Regions from separate parts of the Streptomyces sp. BYX5S genome, predicted to be linked through region 2. Evidence: predicted binding sites of a transcription regulator. Region 2 holds the regulator's gene; the other holds the start of a gene.
The links. Region 2 encodes HspR, which represses chaperone genes until heat shock. Its sites were predicted from a motif close to TTGAGNNNNNNNNNCTCAA; they were not measured.
Positions count from the first base shown of each region.

Region 1: a site for HspR is predicted at 3,328-3,346, ahead of lon (endopeptidase La). Genes of this name have one in related genera too.

Region 1 is NZ_CM138829.1:6,919,871-6,930,638, reverse strand. Features, by position in the region: gene ACYBSK_RS31185 (HAMP domain-containing sensor histidine kinase) at 1-915, opposite strand, end outside; gene ACYBSK_RS31180 (response regulator transcription factor) at 957-1,694, opposite strand; gene ACYBSK_RS31175 (spermidine synthase family protein) at 1,788-2,471, opposite strand; gene ACYBSK_RS31170 (GNAT family N-acetyltransferase) at 2,529-3,197, opposite strand; gene lon (endopeptidase La) at 3,369-5,780, shown strand; gene ACYBSK_RS31160 (lysozyme) at 5,857-6,696, opposite strand; gene ACYBSK_RS31155 (MarR family winged helix-turn-helix transcriptional regulator) at 6,936-7,436, shown strand; gene ACYBSK_RS31150 (protein phosphatase 2C domain-containing protein) at 7,497-8,285, opposite strand; gene ACYBSK_RS31145 (sensor histidine kinase) at 8,958-10,768, shown strand, end outside.
Region 2 is NZ_CM138829.1:171,783-182,550, forward strand. Features, by position in the region: gene ACYBSK_RS00760 ((Fe-S)-binding protein) at 1-1,875, opposite strand, end outside; gene ACYBSK_RS00765 (NAD-dependent epimerase/dehydratase family protein) at 2,112-2,948, shown strand; gene ACYBSK_RS00770 (glycosyltransferase family 4 protein) at 2,950-3,912, shown strand; gene dnaK (molecular chaperone DnaK) at 4,094-5,947, shown strand; gene grpE (nucleotide exchange factor GrpE) at 5,944-6,609, shown strand; gene dnaJ (molecular chaperone DnaJ) at 6,655-7,842, shown strand; gene ACYBSK_RS00790 (heat shock protein transcriptional repressor HspR) at 7,848-8,306, shown strand; gene ACYBSK_RS00795 (hypothetical protein) at 8,381-8,629, opposite strand; gene ACYBSK_RS00800 (peptidoglycan-binding protein) at 8,644-9,498, opposite strand; gene ACYBSK_RS00805 (hypothetical protein) at 9,508-10,155, opposite strand; gene ACYBSK_RS00810 (hypothetical protein) at 10,152-10,298, opposite strand; gene ACYBSK_RS00815 (hypothetical protein) at 10,324-10,768, opposite strand, start outside.

The DNA of each region.
Region 1 (10,768 bases), 6.7 Mb from region 2:
CTCGAAGACCTTGTGCCACTCGGACTGCGGGATGCCGGGGCCCTCGTCGAGGACTTCCAGTTCGAGCGAGTCCGGGTAGGGGCCGCGCCGGGCGAGCACGGTGACCCGGCCGTGCTGCGGGGAGTGCTTCACCGCGTTGTCGATGAGGTTCGCGACGACCTGGTGGATGCGCTCCGGGTCCGCGTGCGCCGTCAGTTCGGGCGGTGAGACGTCGAGGTGCAGATGGACGTCCGTACGCGTGTGGGTGCCGGAACCGGAGGCGATGCCGGCGCGCTGGGAGACCGCCATGTTGGCCTCCTTCAGGACGCCCGACAGGTACGGCCACACCTCGAAGCGGCGGGTCTTCAGCGGCACCGCGCCGTTGTCCAGGCGGGACAGGTCGAGCAGGGTGTCGACGAGCCGGCCGAGCCGCTCCGTCTGTTTCAGCGCCGTGCGCATCGTCTCGGGGTCCGCGGCCATGACGCCGTCCACGACGTTCTCCAGCACCGCGCGCAGGCCCGCGATGGGCGTGCGCAGCTCGTGCGAGACGTTGGCCACCAGCTCCTTGCGCTGCTGGTCCTGCGCCGCCAGCTCGTCGGCCATGCGGTTGATGGTGACCGCGAGGTCGCCGATCTCGTCGCGCCGGCCCGCGCCGCGCACCCGGCGCGAGTAGTCGCCGTTGGAGATGAACCGGGCCACCGTGTTCATCTCGTCGAGCGGGGCGGTCAGCGAGTGCGCCACGAACTGCGTGATCAGCAGTGTCGCGATGATCGAGAACACCGTGATGAAGCGCAGCTCGGTCGCCGTGTACATCGCCACCATGAGCAGACCCGTGGTGATGAAGACGGAGACGACGACGAGCGTGCCCAGCTTCGCCTTCACGGAGAAGGGGCGCAGGCCGCCGGACGCCCAGTGCGGATTGAAGGACGGCCGCAGCGGCCGTCCGCCCGCCGTCGTCCGGTCACGGTCCCCGGCGCTCACGGGTTCGGCGTCTCCAGCGCGTAACCCACGCCGTGCACGGTGCGGATGCGCTCCGCGCCGATCTTCCGGCGCAGTGCCTTGATGTGGCTGTCGACGGTGCGGGTGCCGGAGGCGTCCGCCCAGTCCCACACCTCGGCGAGCAGCTGCTCACGGGAGAGCACCGCGCGCGGGGTGTTCGCCAGGCACACGAGGAGGTCGAACTCGGTGGGCGTGAGGTGCACGTCCTCGCTGCGCACGCGCACGCGGCGCTGCGCGTGGTCGATCTCCAGCTCGCCGAGCCGCAGTATGCCGCTGCGCGGCGTCGTGGCGGCGAGGGCCGCCCGCTCCACGCGGCGCAGCAGCACGTGCACGCGCGCCGCCAGCTCCCGCATGGAGAACGGCTTGGTCATGTAGTCGTCGGCGCCGACGCCGAGGCCGACCAGCATGTCCGTCTCGTCGTCGCGCGCGGTGAGCATCATCACCGGCACGGGCCGCTGGGCCTGCACGCGCCGGCAGACCTCAAGGCCGTCGAAGCCGGGCAGCATGATGTCGAGGATCAGCAGATCGGGCTGCCAGGCCTCGGCCGTGTCCACCGCCGCCGGACCGTCCTGCGCGGTTTGCACGAGGAATCCCTCGGCGCGCAGCCGAGCGGCGATGGCGTCGACGATCGTCGGATCGTCCTCGACGACCAGGACCCGCCGTTGGGCTCCCTGAGTCGTCGTGGTGGTGTTGTGGGAGGTGTGTGTCTGCTCCATCGCCCCGCCCCTGAATGCGCGCCGTCGTGACGCGCTTGACGCTTGAATGATCGGGTTTCGGACGTCAGCGTACGGGGAGTTACCGCCGGTCGGCTACGTGGGCCTCGTCGCGAGGTGCACCACGTCGGGGACGCCCCGGACAACGGGGATCTCTTCGGTGCGCACCGCCTGGAATCCGGCATTCCGCAAGGTTTCTTCGAAATTTGCTGACGGCTGTGCGGACCATACGGCGAGAACCCCGCCCGGGTCGAGTCGGTCCCGGCAGGTGGCGAGGCCTGCCGGGGAGTAGAGGCCGTCGTTGTCCTCGGTGACGGTCCAGTCCGGCCCGTTGTCGATGTCGAGGCAGAGCGCGTCGTACGTCTCCGTGGTCGTGCGCAGGTGGGCGACGAGGTCGGCCTCGACGATGTCCGTCCGGGCGTCGGCGAGGGCCTCGGCGGACAGGGTCCGCAGCGGCCCCGTGCGGTGCCAGCCGACGATCGCCGGCTCGCGCTCGACGACGGTGATCCGGCCCCAGCGCGGGTTCGCGGCCGCGTGCGCGAGGGAGAAGCCGACACCGAGACCGCCGATGAGCACCCGCGGCCCCTCCCGGTCGCCGAGAGCGGCGAGCGCCGAGTCGACGAGCCGCCGCTCGGAGCGGCCGTCGGACGTGTCCATCAGGAACGTGCCGTTGGCGATGATCTGGAGCAGATCGCCGTGACGGCGCAGGACCACCTCGCCGAAGGGGCCTTCGCGGCGGTCCAGGACGACGGGAGGATCGGGGTCGAGCTGAGTCGTCATGGCCGCCATTGTGGCCGACGGGCGGGGCGCCGCGCGGGGTTTTCTGTGGCCCACGTCTCACGTGGCGCTGGTCACTCCTCGGCCCGCGTACTTCGCGTTCGTCAGCGGCGCCTCGATCCGCCACCCCACGGACTCGTACAGGAGTCGCCCCTCGGGGGTGCACGCCAGGACGGCGTGGACGGCGCCCTGGGTGCGGGCCGTCTGCTCAAGGGTGCCCATGACCACCCGCCCGAGCCCCTTGCGGCGGTGCCGCTCGGACGTCTCGATCTGGTCGACGACGGCGCTCGCCCCGGTCGGGGCGACCTGGCCGCGTGCGGCGAAGGCGCCCTCGGTGTCGGTGAGCAGGACGCGGGTGACGCCGGCGCGGGTCCAGATGTGCCGGATGTAGCCGTCCGGCGCCGGGGGCACGGGGGTCGGGGCGAGGTCCGTCGACATCAGGAAGTCGTCCGCCCCGTACGGCTCCCACTCCGGGCCGAGCCACGGCAGTACGCGCGCGGGGTCGGCGAAGACCTTCAGGTGGGTGCCGCGCCCGCGCGTCGCCCCGGCCACCTTGCGCACGGTCTCCTCGGTCACCGTCTCGTTGGCGGCACCGACGACATGGCGGCTCACGTGCTCAGGCAGGCCCACGTGAATCGTGTAACCCCAGGGCTCGACGAGCGGGGGAGCGGTCCCGCGCGAGACCACCCAGCCGTCGACCCAGTTCCGTACGAGTTCCTCGCCGCGCATGCCCGTCACGCTCCCCAATGTAAGGGTCATATTTCCCAGGCGCTTATTACATCGCGCGTGTCGTCGCGGCCGGAAGGCGTGATCGCTGACAGCGAACGCCCTTCTCGGAACATCTGAAGGTCGCCAAGCATTGAGTCGACATAGCTCAACTTGACTGCCGAAGGGGAGATCATGGCTTCGACGTCCAACCCGCTCACCCTGCCCGTGCTGCCCCTCGACGACGAGGTCGTACTGCCGGGAATGGTGGTGCCCCTGGACCTGAACGACACCGACGTACGGGCCGCGGTGGAGGCCGCGCAGGCCGCCGCGCGCACTGGAACCAGCAAGCCGAAGGTTCTGCTTGTTCCACGGATCGACGGCACGTACGCGAACACCGGCGTGCTCGGCACCGTCGAGCAGGTCGGACGCCTCGCCGACGGCGACCCCGGCGCGCTGATCCGCGGCGTCGGCCGCGTCCGCATCGGCGCGGGCACCACCGGTCCCGGCGCCGCCCTGTGGGTGGAGGGCCTGACCGTCGAGGAGGAGGTGCCGGACCCGCTGCCCGGCGCCGTGACCGAACTGGTCAAGGAGTACAAGGCGCTCGCCACGAACTGGCTGAAGAAGCGCGGCGCCTGGCAGGTCGTGGACCGCGTCCAGGCCATCGACGACGTCTCCGCGCTCGCCGACAACTCCGGCTACTCGCCGTTCCTCACCACCGCCCAGAAGGTCGAGCTGCTCGAAGCGGCCGACCCGGTGAAGCGCCTGAAGCTCGCCACCCAGCACCTGCGTGACCACCTCGCCGAGCAGGACGTCGCCGAGACCATCGCCAAGGACGTCCAGGAGGGCGTCGACAAGCAGCAGCGCGAGTTCCTGCTGCGCCGCCAGCTCGACGCCGTGCGCAAGGAGCTGCGCGAGCTGAACGGGGAGAAGGACGAGGGCGAGGAGTCCGACGACTACCGCGCCCGCGTCGAGGCCGCCGACCTCCCCGAGAAGGTGCGCGAGGCCGCGCTCAAGGAGGTCGACAAGCTGGAGCGGTCGAGTGACCAGTCGCCCGAGGGCTCCTGGATCCGCACCTGGCTCGACACCGTCCTCGAACTCCCGTGGAACGAGCGGACCCAGGACGAGTACGACATCCAGGGCGCCCAGTCCGTCCTCGACGCCGAGCACGCGGGCCTCGACGACGTGAAGGAGCGCATCACCGAGTACCTCGCCGTGCGCAAGCGCCGCGCGGACCGGGGCCTGGGAGTCGTCGGCGGCCGCCGCGGCGGCGCCGTGCTCGCGCTCGTCGGCCCGCCCGGCGTCGGCAAGACCTCGCTCGGCGAGTCCGTGGCGCACGCGATGGGCCGCAAGTTCGTCCGCGTCGCGCTCGGCGGTGTCCGCGACGAGGCGGAGATCCGCGGCCACCGGCGTACGTACGTGGGCGCGCTGCCCGGCCGTATCGTGCGGGCGATCAAGGAGGCCGGGTCGATGAACCCCGTCGTCCTCCTCGACGAGATCGACAAGGTCGGCTCCGACTTCCGGGGCGACCCGGCGGCGGCGCTCCTCGAAGTGCTCGACCCGGCCCAGAACCACACCTTCCGGGACCACTACCTGGAGGTGGAGCTGGACCTGAGCGATGTGGTCTTCCTGGCGACCGCGAACGTCCTGGAGGCCATCCCGGAGGCCCTGCTCGACCGCATGGAGCTGGTCCGGCTCGACGGCTACACCGAGGACGAGAAGGTCGTCATCGCCCGCGACCACCTGGTGCCGCGCCAGCTGGAGCGTGCCGGGCTCGACGCCGACGAGGTCGTCATCGGTGACGACGCGCTGCGCAGGCTGGCCGGCGAGTACACGCGCGAGGCGGGCGTGCGCAACCTGGAGCGGTCCGTCACACGGGTGCTCCGCAAGGTGGCCGCGCAGCACGAACTGGGCGACCGGGAACTGCCGTTCACCGTCGGCGCGGACGACCTGCGCGGACTCATCGGGCGCCCGCACCACGTGCCCGAGTCGGCGCAGGACCCGGCCGAGCGGCGTACGTCCGTGCCGGGTGTCGCGACGGGGCTCGCGGTCACGGGGGCCGGGGGTGACGTGCTCTTCGTGGAGGCGTCGCTGGCCGACCCGGAGACGGGCGCGGCGGGGCTGACGCTCACCGGCCAGCTGGGCGACGTTATGAAGGAGTCGGCGCAGATCGCCCTGTCCTTCCTGCGCTCGCACGGCGCCGAACTGGAGCTGCCCGTCGCCGACCTCAAGGAGCGCGGCGTGCACATCCACTTCCCGGCGGGCGCCGTTCCCAAGGACGGGCCGAGCGCGGGCGTCACGATGACGACGGCGCTGGCGTCGCTGCTGAGCGGGCGGCTGGTCCGTACGGACGTGGCGATGACCGGTGAGGTGTCGCTGACGGGGCGGGTGCTGCCGATCGGCGGCGTCAAGCAGAAGCTGCTCGCGGCGCACCGGGCGGGCGTCACGACGGTGATCATCCCGAAGCGGAACGAGGCCGACCTGGACGACGTCCCGGCCGAGGTCCTGGAGAAGCTGGACGTGCACCCGGTGAACGATGTGCGCCAGGTGCTGGAGCTGGCGCTGGCTCCCGCGGCCACCGGGGCGGAGGTTCCCGTCGCCGCCTGAGCCGCACCGGCGTCGAGGACGCGGGGCTCCGTCCCGGAGCCCCGCGTCCTCGATCGTCCAGAGGGCTGGACCGGGCTCAGCCGTTGGCGAGCGCCACGACGCGGTCGAGGGCGCCGTTGAACTTGTTGTGGTCGCCGACCGTCGGGCCGGACGAGGTGTACTGCCACATCGTGTAGTAGCCCCAGCCGGCCGGGAGCGTGCCGACGGTGGAGGCGTAGCGGGCGATCCACAGCGGGTTGTTGGCGGCGAAGCCGCTGTAGTTGCCGGTGCACTGGGTCCACCAGCTGGTCGCCGTGTAGATGACGGCGTCACGGCCGGTGCGGGCCTTGTACTGGTTCAGGAAGTCCCGGATCCAGGTCACCATGGCGCTCTGCGTCTTGCCGTAGCAGGCGGCGCCGTACGGGTTCCACTCGATGTCGAGCGCGCCCGGCAGCGTCTTGCCGTCCCTGGACCAGCCGCCTCCGTGGTCCACGAAGTAGTTGGCCTGCGTGGCGCCGCTCGTCGTGTCGGGCGTCGCGAAGTGGTACGCGCCGCGCACCATGCCCACGTTGTACGAGCCGTTGTACTGCTGCGCGAAGTACGGGTTCGTGTAGTACGTGCCTTCGCTGGCCTTGGTGTAGGCCCAGCGCACGCCGCTGTTCCAGAGCGTCGACCACGCCACGTTGCCCTGGTGGCTGGAGACGTCGACGCCCTCGGTCTGGGTCGCGGCGATGGAGTTGGTCGGCGGCAGGGAGCCGACGCCGTCGTGCGCGGCGACCCCCATGCCCATGTACGCCTCGCCGCGGGCCGGTCTGTCGGCGGCGTGGGCCGCGCCCGGCAGGGCGAGGAGGAGGGAGAGCGCCGCGAGCAGGGCGCCGGTGATTCCCAGACGGGAACCGCGTCTGCGACGGTTGAGGACAGGTCTGTGCACGGGCATGAGCGGCCTCCGAGAACGACGTGGGGTGACGTGCGGTGGCGCCGGTGCGCTTGATGGCGTGAACCCTGACGGGTGTGCGTGCCGGGTACGGCAGCGGTAAAACGCTACGCACGTAGACCCCGGGAGGGAAGAGGGGCCGGTGTGTGCCGTTGGTCTACTCCTGCGAAATACTGGGGGAACTGCGGCGACGGCCGTGGTGGGCGAAAACTTTCAGAGAAAATCTGGTCATGGGTACTGACGTGCGCGAGGACGGAAACGACGGGCGGCGGGACGCGGAAGGCGCACCGCGACCCGGCACCGCGCCCTCGCCGGTGGACGGCGAGTTCCTGGCGCTGGAGCGGGAGTTGACCGTCTTCCTGCGCCGGGCCCGCGCCAACTCCGGCGAGATGGCCCGCGAGGTCCACCCCGACCTGGAACCGGCCGCGTACGGGCTCCTGGTGCGCCTCGCCGAGTGCGGGGCGCAGCGGGCCACCGAGCTCGCCGCGTACATCGGCGTCGGCAAGGCCACGATGAGCCGCCAGCTGCGCGCGCTGGAAGAGCTCGGCCTCGTCGGCCGCGAACCGGACCCCGCGGACGGCCGGGCCTGGCTGGTCTCCCTCACGGAGTACGGCAGCGAGCACTTCCGGCGGGTGCGGGACGCGCGGCGTATGCGGTACGTGCGGCAGCTGGACGGGTGGGACCGGCGCGAGGTCGCCGAGCTGGCGCGGCTGCTGCATCAGCTGAACGCCGGGGCCGAGTAGTCCCGCGACGTCGGAGCCCCTCCGGCGATCGGGGAGCGGGGGCCGGGGCGGGGCCCCGGGTCACAGCGCCACGTACGCCAGCGTCGCGTCGTCGTGGACCTTGCCGCGCCGCAGATACGTGCGCGACGCCTCGTCCGCGTCCTCCAGCGCCCGCACCCGCGACACCACCGCCTCCACGCCCTCCTTGCGGACGAGCGCGAACAGGTCCGCCCAGCCGCCCTCGTGGAACGTCTCCACCCACCGGGTCACCCCGTCCGTCATCGCGGCCAGCGCCCGCACCTCGGCCCGGGGGAGCGTGCCGGTCACCGCGCGCCGTGCCACGGACGGGTCCGCGGCGGCGGTGAAGAAACCGCCCTCCTTGTTGCGCACCGTGGCGTCGGCGACCTCGTTGGAGACGAGGTGGGCGCGCGGGACCCGGTCGAGCCGGTCGTCGAGGTGCGCGGTGACCGCCCCGTCCGGGGCCTCGACGAGCAACGCGGAGTCGGAGAGCACCAGATGCTCCACCCGCTCGTCGTCCCAGCGGGCGACGACGACGGTTGCCTGAGGCGTGCGCGGGTGAGAAAGGTCACATGTGTCGCGGTGGGCGTCGGCGGTCCGGGCGATCGCCTCGCCGAGCGTGTCAAGCAGGCTCATATCCCGGCGTGAAACGGACAGTTCGGCCAGTGCCCCGCCGAGGTGCGCGGTGAACCACGGGACCGAGTGCCGGCAGCCGTCGTCGCCGGGCGGGGGAGTGACCCCGTCGAGCACGATGAGTGATCCCCCATGCCCCGTGGCCGGTGCGGCTACCGATACCCAGTCCTCGTTCGGTCGGTCGGGGGTGCCCGGCTCGGTGGTCAGTTCGATGCGCATGCGGTCAGTCTGCATGAGGCGCTCTCACCAGGGCGTGAGGCGCCGCGAGTTGGCGGGTGGCGGCCGGAAGAACCGGGCTGAGCGCCGGGTTTGTGCGGAATGATCGCTTCCGTCGGGGGTGTGGCGGGGCATCTTGCCAAAGGCTGTGGAAGACGTCCAACCCGCGCGCGGTTGACGCAGGGTGATCTCCGCCAGGGAACTTGCTCCCCAACTCCCGCTCGATGTTCACTCCTTCGGGTGGCGGGCGAGGTGATGGGCGCCCCCTGCTCACCGGCACTGGAAGGGTCAGGAGCCAGGCCAGAGGGGCACCAGTGTTGACGCGGCGTCACCCGGGCCCATGGGTAGGACGAGTCAGGAATGCGAGCATCAGTGGGGAACACCTCCGGCGGTAATGGGGCCAGTGGGCTGGGTGTGACGGGTGGTGTCGGCCCGGGGGGACCGGGTGTTTCGGGCTCCGCGGATGCCGTGGCCGCCGCGCCGGGGCCGACGTCGCGGGGCGCTGCCCCGGACCCCGCTGCTCAAGCGCCGCAGGGGCTTGAAGGTGCCGCCGCGCCGGGCTCGACGACGCGGGGCTCCGCTGCTCAAGCGCCGCAGGGGCTCCAGAGTGCTGCGCCCAAGCCTGCCGATACCCCCAACCGTGGGAAGCGCGTGCGCGTGCGGAGTCGGTTGATCGTGGCCGTCGCCGTGGTCGCCGCCGCCGTGATGGGGGCCGGGGCTCCCGTCGTCATCGGGGCCTCCGACCGCGTCGGGGAGTCGCAGACGCTCGTCGACGACGCCCAGCGGACCCAGAAGGCGCTCTCCCTGTCGTACGCGCTCGCGGACGAGCGGGACGAGGTCACCCGGTACATCGCGGCGGGCCGCCCCAAGGGCCAGGGCCTCAGCGAGGAGCGCGGGGCCCGGGTCGACCGGCAGGTCGACGAACTGCGCGTGGACGCGCCCGCCGCCCTGCGCAAGGACCTCGACGAGGTCGCCGCCGTCCGCCGCTCCGCCCTCACCGGCAAGGGTTCCGCCCTGGAGGCGCACACCGCGTACTCCCGCGCCATCCGTGAACTGCACTCCCTCGCCGAGGACCTGGCGGAGCGCATACCGCTGCGCGCGGGCTCCGGAGCGTACGCGCTCGCGGATCTGGACCGCGCCGTGGAACAGGCCTCCGCCGCGCGGGGCCTGCTGCTCGCCGCGCTCGCCGTGCCGCGCACCACGAACAGCCGGATCAACCCGGCCACCGGCCTGAGCGAGAACGTCGTCGGCCAGTCCGACGCCGCCCGCGCCCAGCGCGACGCGCTCAGCGCCGAGGGCCAGCGCGCCCGGGTGCGCGAACAGGCCGCGCTCGACGACTTCCACGACTCGGGCACGACCGCGTCCGTCGGCGCGTACGACTCCACCGTCACCGGCCCCGACGCCACCCGCGCCGAGGCGTACCTGAAGAACCTCGCCGACGCCCCGACGCTGAGCGAGACCGAACTCGGCTACAACACGAAGAACGTCGAGGACGCCCTCACCGCCCGCATCGACCTCATGCGCGGCGCCGAGGCCGCGCTCGGCGACCAGCGGATCAAGCGCCTGGAACAGCTGCGCGACGACGACGTCACGGCCCTGGAGATCCGGATCGCGCTGGTCGGCGCCTGCCTGCTCGTCGCGGTCGGCGTCGCCATGGCGACGGCCCGCTCGCTGACCCACCCGCTCGCCGCGCTGCGCATCGGCTCCGCGCGCGTCGCGGGCGATCCGGCCACCGAGGAACCGGTCAAGTACAAGGGCCGCAACGACGAGTTCGCCCAGGTCGTCGACTCCATCAACGCGCTGCACGCGCACGCCGTCGCGCTGGGCAGCCGCATCGGCACCCTGGAGTCCGACCGCAAGCACCTCGTCGGCGAGCGCCAGCGGATGGCCGACGAGCGGGACCGGCTGCGCGCCGAACTCGCCGACGCCGCCCGCAAGCTGGACCGCGTCAAGCACTCGATACACGGCACGTTCGTCAACCTGGCGCTGCGCACGCTCGGCCTCGTCGAGCGGCAGCTGGGCATCATCGAGGGCCTGGAGGAGCGCGAGCAGGACCCCGACCGGCTCGCCACGCTCTACAAGCTGGACCACTCCGCGACCGTCATGCGGCGGCACAGCGAGAACCTGCTGGTCCTCGCGGGCACCGAGCGCGGTCAGCAGCACACCGGCTCGGTGGCGCTCGTCGACATGGTGCGCGCCGCCGTCTCCGAGATCGAGCGCTACGAGCGGGTGCGCATCGCCGCGCTGCCGCCGCACGCCCACATCGCCGGATTCGCCGCCGACGACATCAGCCACCTCATCGCCGAACTCCTGGAGAACGCGACGTCGTTCTCGCCGCCGGACGCCTCCGTCGAGGTCTCCGGCTGGCTCCTGGAGAGCGGCTCCGTGATGCTCTCCGTGCAGGACGAGGGCATAGGGATGACCGACGACCGGATGCGCGAGCTGAACACGCGTCTGTCCTCGTTCACCGCCGAGGAGGCCCACGA
Region 2 (10,768 bases):
GTCGTGGTACGTGATGATGCCCTCGACCGGGGTCACCGGAAGCAGCTTGCCCTCGTCGACGAGGTGCTGGAGCAGCTGCGTGTGGTGGATGACCTCGTAGTCGCCGCCGATCTGCGGGTACTCGTTGCCGATCGTGTTGAGGCAGTGCGGGCAGGTCGCGACGATCTTCTTCGCGGTCTTCGGCTTCCGCGACTCCTCGGTCACCTTGCCGTCGTCGTCGTACTCCTCGCCGAAGGCCATGTTGAGGGACATGACGTTCTCCTGGCCGAGCTGCTGGAACAGCGGCTCGTTGCCGAGGCGGCGGGCGGAGTCACCGGTGCACTTCTCGTCGCCGCCCATGATCGCGAACTTGACGCCCGCGATGTGGAGGAGTTCCGCGAAGGCCTTGGTGGTCTTCTTGGCGCGGTCCTCCAGGGCGCCGGCGCAGCCGACCCAGTACAGGTACTCGACCTCGGTGAGGTCCTCGATGTCCTTGCCGACGACCGGCACCTCGAAGTCGAGCTCCTTGAGCCACTCCAGGCGCTGCTTCTTCGCCAGGCCCCAGGGGTTGCCCTTCTTCTCCAGGTTCTTGAGCATCGTGCCCGCCTCGGACGGGAACGCGGACTCGATCATCACCTGGTAGCGGCGCATGTCGACGATGTGGTCGACGTGCTCGATGTCGACCGGGCACTGCTCGACGCAGGCGCCGCAGGTGGTGCAGGACCACAGGACGTCCGGGTCGATGACGCCGTTCTCCTCGACCGTCCCGATCAGCGGGCGCTCGGCCTCGGCGAGAGCGGCGGCCGGAACGTCCTTGAGCTGCTCCTCGGTGGCCTGCTCCTCGCCCTCCATGGACTTGCCGCCACCGGCGAGCAGGTAGGGGGCCTTGGCGTGCGCGTGGTCGCGCAGCGACATGATGAGCAGCTTCGGGGAGAGCGGCTTGCCGGTGTTCCACGCGGGGCACTGCGACTGGCAGCGGCCGCACTCGGTGCAGGTGGAGAAGTCGAGCAGGCCCTTCCAGGAGAAGTGCTCGACCTGGGAGACGCCGTAGACGTCGTCCTCGCCCGGGTCCTCGAAGTCGATCGGCTCGCCCTTGGAGGTCATCGGCAGCAGCGCGCCGAGGGAGACGTCGCCGTCGGCCCGACGCTTGAACCAGATGTTGGGGAAGGCCAGGAAGCGGTGCCAGGCGACACCCATGTCGGTCTTCAGGGCGACCGTGATCATCCAGATGAACGAGGTCGCGATCTTCAGCCCGGCGAAGAAGTAGGTGAGGTTCTGGAGCGTGGAGACGTCCAGGCCCGACAGCGCGTTCACCACGGGGTACGAGATGAAGAAGGACGCCTCGTAGCTGTCGACGTGGTGCTGGGCGCCTTCGAGGGCGTGCAGCATGAAGATGCAGACGCCGACGATGAGGATGACGGCCTCGACGAAGTACGCCTGGCCGAAGTTCGAGCCCGCGAAGCGGGACTTGCGGCCCGGCTTGTTGGGCTTCGACAGCTGGCGGATCACGATGAGCGCCGCGATGCCGAGGACCGTCATCGTGCCGATGAACTCGACGAAGATGTTGTACGGCGCCCACTCGCCGATGATCGGGAGCAGCCAGTCGGCCTGGAACAGCTGGCCGATGGCGTTCACGATCGTCAGCAGCAGCGAGAAGAAGCCGACGGCGACGAACCAGTGCGCGAAGCCGACGATGCCCCACTTGTTCATGCGGGTGTGGCCGAGGAACTCCTTGGCCACGGTGACGGTGCGCTGCACGGGTTCGTCGGTACGCGTCCCGGCGGGGACGTTCTGGCCGAGCCGCATGTGGCGGTAGATCTGCGCGATGGCTCGGACGAACAGAGCCACGCCGACCACGATCAGGGCCAGCGACACGATGATCGCGGCGAGTTGCATTTGGGGGCTCCTCGGGCCTGCGAGGGAAGTCTTCTCGGGACGGGTCGGGACGGATGCTGATTACTAAGCGGTAACTTAGGTCGTCCGTCTGAGACTACCCACTTACCCGTTCGCAATGTAGTCGCCGGGCTGGTGATCTGTGTCGCGCAGGTAGCCCTTACGCGGGCCTGCGCGGGGCGGCCAAGCCGATCGTGTTATTCACCCCATATTTGGACATAGCGGAATAACTTATGGGGATGAGCGCACCGTTGACGACTTCGCCCTCCACCCATCTGATCACCGGAGGTGCCGGCTTCGTCGGCTCGCACCTCACCGACGCGCTGCTCGATCTGGGGCACACCGTCGTCGTCCTCGACGACCTGTCCACGGGCGACCGCGCCAACCTCGCCACCGCCTGGCCCAGCCCGAAGCTCCGCTTCGTACGCGGCTCGGCCCTCGACGACCGCCTCGTCGACGAGCTCGTCAGCCGCTGCGACACGGTGGTCCACCTCGCCGCCGAGCGCGCCAGCCCGGTCGTCGCGGCCGCCCACCGGCACGGCCGCCGCCTGCTCCTCGTCGACTCCGACGGCCCCCACGGCGGCGAGGGCTACAGCGGCACCGACGTGACGCGGGTCCGCCTGCACGACACCGTCGGCCCGCGCCAGTCGCCCGCGCGCGGCGCCCTCGTGCCGCGCCTCGCCGGGCAGGCGGTCGCGGGCCTGCCGCTCACCCTGCACGGCGACGGCACCCGGCGGCTGCGCCTCACGCACGTCACCGACACGGTCGACGCGCTGGTGCGGCTGCTCGCCGAGCCCGCCGCGGCCGGGCGCGCCTTCGACGTCGCCGGGGACCAGGAGACGGCCGTCGCCGACCTCGCCGGCATCGTGGTGGAACGTTCCGGCTCCGCGTCACCGCTCCGCTTCGTCCCGGACGAGGGGGCGGGCGCCCCCGGCGGACCGGCGCCCGACACCCGGCCACTGCGCGAACTCACCGGCTGGCAGCCGGGCCTCGGCCTCACCGACATCGTGGACGCGGCCCTCGTCGACGCGGGCCGCGCGTCCGGCGCCGTTCCCGCCGCGACGGTCGGGGCCTGACATGAGGATCGCGGTCGTCCACGGTTTCGGTGCGCCGGGCGGCGAGGACGAGGCCGTGCTCGACCAGGTCGCCGCCCTCACCCGGGCCGGGCACGAGGTGCGCCTCGTGACGGTCGACCGGCGCGGGAACGGGCCGCTCGCGGCGCTGCGCGCGTTCGGGCCCGACGTGGTGCACGTCCACCACCTGTTCCCCGCCTTCGGGCGCGCCTGGATCGCCGAGTGGACCGGCCCCGTCGTCGCCACCCTGCGCCGCGGCCGCCCCCGCGGCGCCCGGTTCGCCGCGCTCCAGTTCGGGTGGACGGCGCGCGGGGACCTGCGGCAGGACCCGCTGCTGCGCCGGGCCGACCGGCTCGTGGCCCTCTCGGAGACCGGCCGGGACGCGTACGCGCGGGCGGGGCTGCCCAGGGAGCGGCTCGACGTGGTGCCGGACTTCGTGCCCCGGGCCGTGGAGGCGGCGGCCGAGGGCGGCGACGCGTGGGTGTGCGTGGGGCGGCTCGCGCCGGACAAGGGCGTGCTCGGACTGCTGCGCCGCTGGCCCGCCGGTGAGCGCCTCGACGTCGTCGGGACGGGGCCGCTGGAGGGGCGGTGCCGGGCGGCGGCGCCCGCCGGGGTGCGGCTGCGCGGGGCCGTGGGGCGTGGGGAGCTGCGGCGGGAGCTGCCGGGGTACCGGGGGATCGTGCTGCCGGGGCCGGTGGCTCCGCTGGTGTACGCGGAAGCGCTCGCGGCGGGGCTGCCGGTGCTGGCCTTCGAGGGGGCGGCCGGGGCGGTGGTGCCGCGCGCCGTGCGCGCCGAGGGCACCGGGACCGTGACGGCGCCGGACGCGCACCTGCCCGACGCGCTGGATGTCGCGGGCAAGGTCTTCCCGACGCTGCGGGAGCACTGCCGCGCGGTGTACGCGAAACGGTACGGGGAAGCCGTGTGGGTCGAGCGGATCGAGCGGCTGTACGCCTCGCTCGCAGCGTAATTTCGCGTCATCACTCCCGTACTGACTGACAAAAGGCCAGGTCAGAGCCATGCCTTCAGCGGTCTGCCGATAAGGGCAGGATAAAACTTGAGTGGGGCTGACTCAGGTCTGTTGACGCCGAGGGGGGAGGTGTTGCAGTCTTGAGCCAGTTCCACTCAAGTAGGTAGCTGGAGGAATCGAAATGGCACGTGCGGTCGGCATCGACCTGGGCACGACTAACTCCGTCGTCAGCGTTCTGGAGGGCGGTGAGCCCACCGTCATCGCGAACGCCGAGGGCGCCAGGACCACGCCGTCCGTCGTCGCTTTCGCGAAGAACGGCGAGGTGCTGGTCGGCGAGGTCGCCAAGCGCCAGGCGGTCACGAACGTGGACCGGACCATCCGCTCGGTGAAGCGCCACATGGGCACCGACTGGAAGATCGATCTGGACGGGAAGGACTTCAACCCGCAGCAGATCTCGGCGTTCATCCTGCAGAAGCTGAAGCGCGACGCGGAGTCCTACCTCGGCGAGAAGGTCACGGACGCGGTCATCACCGTCCCGGCCTACTTCAACGACTCGGAGCGGCAGGCGACGAAGGAAGCCGGCGAGATCGCCGGCATGAACGTCCTGCGCATCGTCAACGAGCCGACGTCCGCGGCCCTGGCCTACGGCCTGGACAAGGACGACCAGACCATCCTGGTCTTCGACCTCGGTGGCGGCACCTTCGACGTCTCGCTCCTGGAGATCGGCGACGGCGTCGTCGAGGTGAAGGCCACGAACGGCGACAACCAGCTCGGCGGTGACGACTGGGACCAGCGCGTCGTCGACTACCTGGTCAAGCAGTTCAACAACGGCCACGGCGTGGACCTCTCCAAGGACAAGATGGCGCTCCAGCGCCTGCGCGAGGCCGCCGAGAAGGCGAAGATCGAGCTGTCCTCCTCCACGGAGACCACGATCAACCTGCCGTACATCACGGCCTCCGCCGAGGGCCCGCTGCACCTGGACGAGAAGCTCACGCGCGCCCAGTTCCAGCAGCTCACGTCCGACCTTCTGGAGCGCTGCAAGACGCCGTTCCACAACGTCATCAAGGACGCGGGCATCAACCTCTCCGAGATCGACCACGTCGTTCTCGTCGGTGGTTCGACCCGTATGCCCGCCGTCGCCGACCTGGTCAAGGAGCTGACCGGCGGCAACGAGGCCAACAAGGGCGTGAACCCGGACGAGGTCGTCGCCATCGGCGCCGCCCTCCAGGCCGGTGTCCTCAAGGGTGAGGTCAAGGACGTCCTGCTCCTCGACGTGACCCCGCTGTCCCTCGGTATCGAGACCAAGGGCGGCATCATGACCAAGCTGATCGAGCGCAACACGACGATCCCGACGAAGCGCTCGGAGATCTTCACGACGGCCGAGGACAACCAGCCGTCGGTGCAGATCCAGGTCTACCAGGGCGAGCGCGAGATCGCGGCGTACAACAAGAAGCTCGGCATGTTCGAGCTGACCGGTCTGCCGCCGGCCCCGCGCGGTGTCCCGCAGGTCGAGGTCGCCTTCGACATCGACGCCAACGGCATCATGCACGTCACGGCCAAGGACCTCGGCACGGGCAAGGAGCAGAAGATGACCGTCACCGGTGGCTCCTCGCTGCCGAAGGACGAGGTCAACCGGATGCGCGAAGAGGCCGAGAAGTACGCGGACGAGGACCACGCCCGCCGCGAGGCCGCCGAGTCGCGCAACCAGGGCGAGCAGCTCGTCTACCAGACGGAGAAGTTCCTCAAGGACAACGAGGACAAGGTCCCGGGCGAGGTGAAGACCGAGGTCGAGGAGGCCGTCACCGAGCTGAAGGAGAAGCTCAAGGGCGAGGACTCGGCCGAGATCCGCACCGCCACCGAGAAGGTCGCCGCCGTCTCGCAGAAGCTGGGCCAGGCCATGTACGCCGACGCCCAGGCCGCGGGCGCCGAGGCCCCTCAGGGTGACGCCCCGAAGGGCGACGCCAAGGCCGACGACGACGTCGTGGACGCCGAGATCGTCGACGAGGACAAGGACCGCAAGGACGGTGCCGCGTGACGGAGGAGACCCCGGGCTTCGAGGAGAACGAGAAGCCTGACGTCCCCTCCGGCGCCACCTCCGACGACGCCGAGCCGCAGGACGCTCCCTCCGACAAGGAGGGGGCGGCCCCGGCCGGGGACTCAGCTTCCGCATCGGACGTTGCCCTGACGGCGCAGCTGGACCAGGTGCGTACGGCGCTCACCGAGCGCACCGCCGACCTCCAGCGCCTTCAGGCCGAGTACCAGAACTACCGGCGCCGTGTGGAGCGGGACCGCGTCACGGTCAAGGAGGTCGCCGTCGCGAACCTCCTGTCCGAGCTGCTTCCCGTCCTCGACGACGTGGGCCGGGCCCGTGAGCACGGCGAGCTCGTCGGCGGCTTCAAGTCCGTCGCCGAGTCGCTGGAGACGGTCGCCGCGAAGATGGGCCTTCAGCAGTTCGGCAAGGAGGGCGAGCCCTTCGACCCGACCGTGCACGAGGCCCTGATGCACTCCTACGCGCCGGACGTCACGGAGACGACCTGCGTGGCGATCCTCCAGCCGGGCTACCGGATCGGCGAGCGCACCATCCGCCCCGCGCGGGTGGCCGTGGCCGAGCCGCAGCCGGGCGCGCAGGCCGGTTCGTCCGACGAGGCGGCCGACAAGGACGCCGAGAAGGAGAACGGTGGCCCGGAAGAGGGCTGACGTCATACACGTAACAGGAACAGGTGAGGAGGGACGTCGAGGCCGATGAGCACCAAGGACTTCATCGAGAAGGACTACTACAAGGTCCTCGGCGTCCCCAAGGACGCCACCGACGCCGAGATCAAGAAGGCGTACCGCAAGCTCGCCCGCGAGAACCACCCCGACGCCAACAAGGGCAACGACAAGGCGGAGGAGCGCTTCAAGGAGATCTCCGAGGCGAACGACGTCCTCGGCGACCCCAAGAAGCGCAAGGAGTACGACGAGGCGCGCGCCCTGTTCGGCGGCGGCGGGTTCCGGCCCGGCCCCGGCGGCGCGGGCGCGGGCGGCTCGTTCAACTTCGACCTCGGCGACCTCTTCGGAGGCGGCGCCCAGGGCCAGGGCGGACAGGGCGGCTTCGGCGGCGGCATCGGTGACGTGTTCGGCGGTCTGTTCAACCGGGGCGGCGCGGGCGCGGGTACGCGGACGCAGCCGCGCCGGGGCCAGGACATCGAGTCCGAGGTGACGCTCAGCTTCACCGAGGCCGTCGACGGGGCCACGGTCCCGCTGCGGATGTCCTCGCAGGCCCCCTGCAAGGCGTGCTCCGGCACCGGCGACGCGAACGGCACACCGCGCGTGTGCCCGACGTGCGTCGGCACCGGGCAGGTCTCGCGGGGCGGCGGTGGCGGCTTCTCCCTCACCGACCCGTGCGTGGACTGCAAGGGCCGCGGCCTCATCGCCGAGACCCCGTGCGACGCCTGCAAGGGCAGCGGGCGGGCCAAGTCCTCCCGCACCATGCAGGTCCGGATCCCGGCCGGGGTCTCCGACGGCCAGCGCATCCGCCTGCGCGGCAAGGGCGCTCCCGGTGAACGGGGCGGCCCGGCGGGCGACCTGTACGTCGTGGTCCACGTGGACGCGCACCCGGTCTTCGGCCGCAAGGGCGACAACCTCACGGTCACCGTCCCGGTGACGTTCACCGAGGCGTCGCTCGGCGGCGAGGTCAAGGTGCCCACGCTCGGCGGTCCCGCCGTCACCCTGAAGCTGCCCGAGGGCACGCCGAACGGGCGGACGATGCGGGCCCGCGGCAAGGGCGCGGTCCGCAAGGACGGCACGCGCGGGGACCTGTTGGTGACGGTCGAGGTGGCCGTCCCCAAGGACCTTTCGGAAGACGCCCGTTCGGCCCTCGAGTCGTACCGCAAGGCGACTGAGGACACCGACGTGCGGGCAGAACTGTTCAAGGCCGCGAAGGGAGCGTGAGTGTGATGGACGGGCAGCACGGCCGTCGGCGCAGCAACCCGTACGAACTGACCGACGAGACGCCGGTGTACGTCATCTCGGTGGCGGCACAACTGTCCGGCCTGCACCCGCAGACCCTGCGCCAGTACGACCGCCTCGGCCTGGTCTCGCCCGACCGCACGGCCGGGCGCGGCCGGCGCTACTCGGCGCGCGACATCGAACTGCTGCGCACGGTGCAGCAGTTGTCGCAGGCCGAGGGCATCAACCTGGCAGGCATCAAGCGCATCATCGAGCTGGAGAACCAGGTCGCCGCGCTCCAGTCCAGAGTCGCCGAGCTCTCCGCCGCGGTGGAGACCGCCGCCTCCGCCATCCAGCAGCGCGAGGCCGCGGTGCACGCCTCGTACCGCCGGGACCTGGTCCCCTACCAGGAGGTCCAGCAGACCGGCGCGCTGGTGGTGTGGCGCCCGAAGCGCGCGAAGGACTGACACCCGCACACAGGTGAAGGGGCCCGCCGACCATCATGGTCGGCGGGCCCCTTCGCATGTCCCGGTCCACCGCCTCACCGGCCCGTCGACTGCCAGACCGCGACCACCAGAGCGGCGCACGAGGTCAGCGCCGCGAGCGACGGCAGGGGCCAGCGGGAGCGTTCGAGGGCGTCGAGCCGGTCCTCGTGCTCGCCCAGCGTCTTGTCCGTCTGATCGGCGCGCTGGAGCACCAGCGCCAGATTGCCCTGGGTGGCGGCGAAGCCGACGTCCACGGAGCGGCGCAGCCGCTCCAACTCCAGGGCCACATCGACCTGTTCACCCACTCCTCCGTCTCCTCTCATGCGCGGGGCACGCGCAGCTTGTCCCAGCTGGTGCGGCCCGGGATGCCGTCGGCGTCCGCGCCCGAGTAGCCGAGCCGGCGCTGCCAGGCCGCGTACGAGGCCACGTCGGCCGCGGTCCACTCCGGGCCCGGCCCGACCCGGTACCGTCCGCAGCCCTCCGCGACGAGGCGTCTGCCGACGGCCGTGATCAGGGCGCTGCGGCGGCCCGGGACGAAGAAGGCGGCGCCGGGGAAATCCGCGTACGAAGAGGGCTTCGGGGGCTTCGGGGTGGTGCCGAGGCGGGCCTCGACGCGGGTGCGCATGCCGGGCATCGAGAACGACGGGTCGATCTTGCGGCGGGTCCACTCCTTGTGGCCGACGACGCTCGCCGCCGTCCAGCCGTGGGCGCGGCACAGGGCGGCGGAGAGCCGTTCGACGGCGGTGAGTTGGGGCGAGGGGTAGGGGTCCCGGCCGTTGCCGAGGTTCTCGATCTCGAAACCGTAGAAATGGATGTTGCCGTCGACGGAGTCGGGGCCCGGCGGGGAGGGCAGGGCCCGTTCGGCGCGGACGGCCGCGTACACGGCGGCCGAACCGGAACCCGCGTGGTTGGTGCGGCCGTAGCCGACCAGGTGGACGGTGCCGTCCTTCGCGACCAGGCCCGCGCAGAGCGGACCCGGCAGGGCGGCGGTGCCGTCGCGGCACAGGGCGAGGCTGTCGCGGCCCGCGGTGTGGTGCAGCATGACGCCGTTCACCGGGCCCCACGGGCCCTTGTGATCGCGGTTGTGCGTCTGCCAGTCGGCGTGTTCACGAATCCGTACGCCCTCGTCGCGCAGGGCGCGGGCGAAGGCGTACGCGGTCAGGGGTGTGGCCACCGGGCGCTCCTACGGGATCGGGTCGACGCGGATGAAACGCGTGTCGAAGTAGGCGGTGTTCGTGGTGGCGCTGGAGCGGTAGGCGGGGGTCGCCGTGTGGGTCGTGCCGACGGCGAGGCTGCTCACCAGGAACTGTGCGGAGACCGAGGTACGGCTGGTGATCTGGATCGCCGCCGAGCGGTTGTCGTCCGCGGCGAGGACCACCGTGCCGGCGGCGTTGCGGATGTTGGCCGACATGTACGAGGTGCCGCTGGCGGACGACCGGATGTAACTGCCCACGGTGACGATGACCTGGCCGGACGCCGGGACGGTGAACGTCGCCGCCATCGGGTCGCCGCCGGCGTTGGAGAGGGTCTCCACGTACGAGGTCGACGCGGTGTCCCCGTCGTCGACGTTGACCCGGTACACCGGCACCGGGGCGATCGGCACCCACGCGGTGCCGGTGTGGTACATCATCCGGCCGGGCGTGCCGATCCAGGCGACCATGCCGGCGACCGGGGCGGGCAGTTTGGCGTCGCGGGTCGCGGTGTCCGGGAAGCGCATGACGAGGCGGCCGTCCGCGGCGTCGGCGAGCGCCTTGAGATGGGCGGGGAGGTCGGCGGGATCGGTGGCCTGAGGGTAGGGGAGCGAGCTGACGGGGGTGTACTGGATGGTCACGGGGACTCCTCGACGGTGACGGTGAGCAGGGCGTCACCGAGTGGTTGTTGTTCGACGGGCACCGGTTCCTGGTACGAGGCGAGTTCTTCGAGGAGGGCGTCCGGCGGTTCTACGGGGGTGGGGGTGTCGGAGGATTCGGGCACGGTGCACTCCGTGGGTTCGGCGGGATCACGGTGTCGTGGCGCGGCGGACGTCCGACCACGTCGGGTTCGCCGCGCGCATCGCGGCGAGCGTGGCGTACGAGGCGGTCACCGTCGCGTAGGTGCGGGAGAGGTCGGGGGCGGGCGGGAGCGCGGGGGCGTCCGGGGTGAGGCCGGTGTCGGCGGGGACGCCGTTCGCCGCCACGCCGCGCAGGCTCAGCGTCTGCTGGACCCCGCCCCCCGCCGCGGCGGAAGCCGTGATGCCGACGACCCAGGCCAGGGTGTCGAGCGCGGCGCCCGACGTGTCGACGACGCGGACCACGTCGCCGAGCTGGATGCGGGGGTCGTACAGGACCTGGACGTCCTCCAGGACCGGCACGGGGAACTCCCCGGCCGACCGCATCGCCGCCGCCAGCTCCCGTGCGGCGCCGAGGTCCTGGACCCATTCCGACTGGTCCCCGTAGAACTCCTGG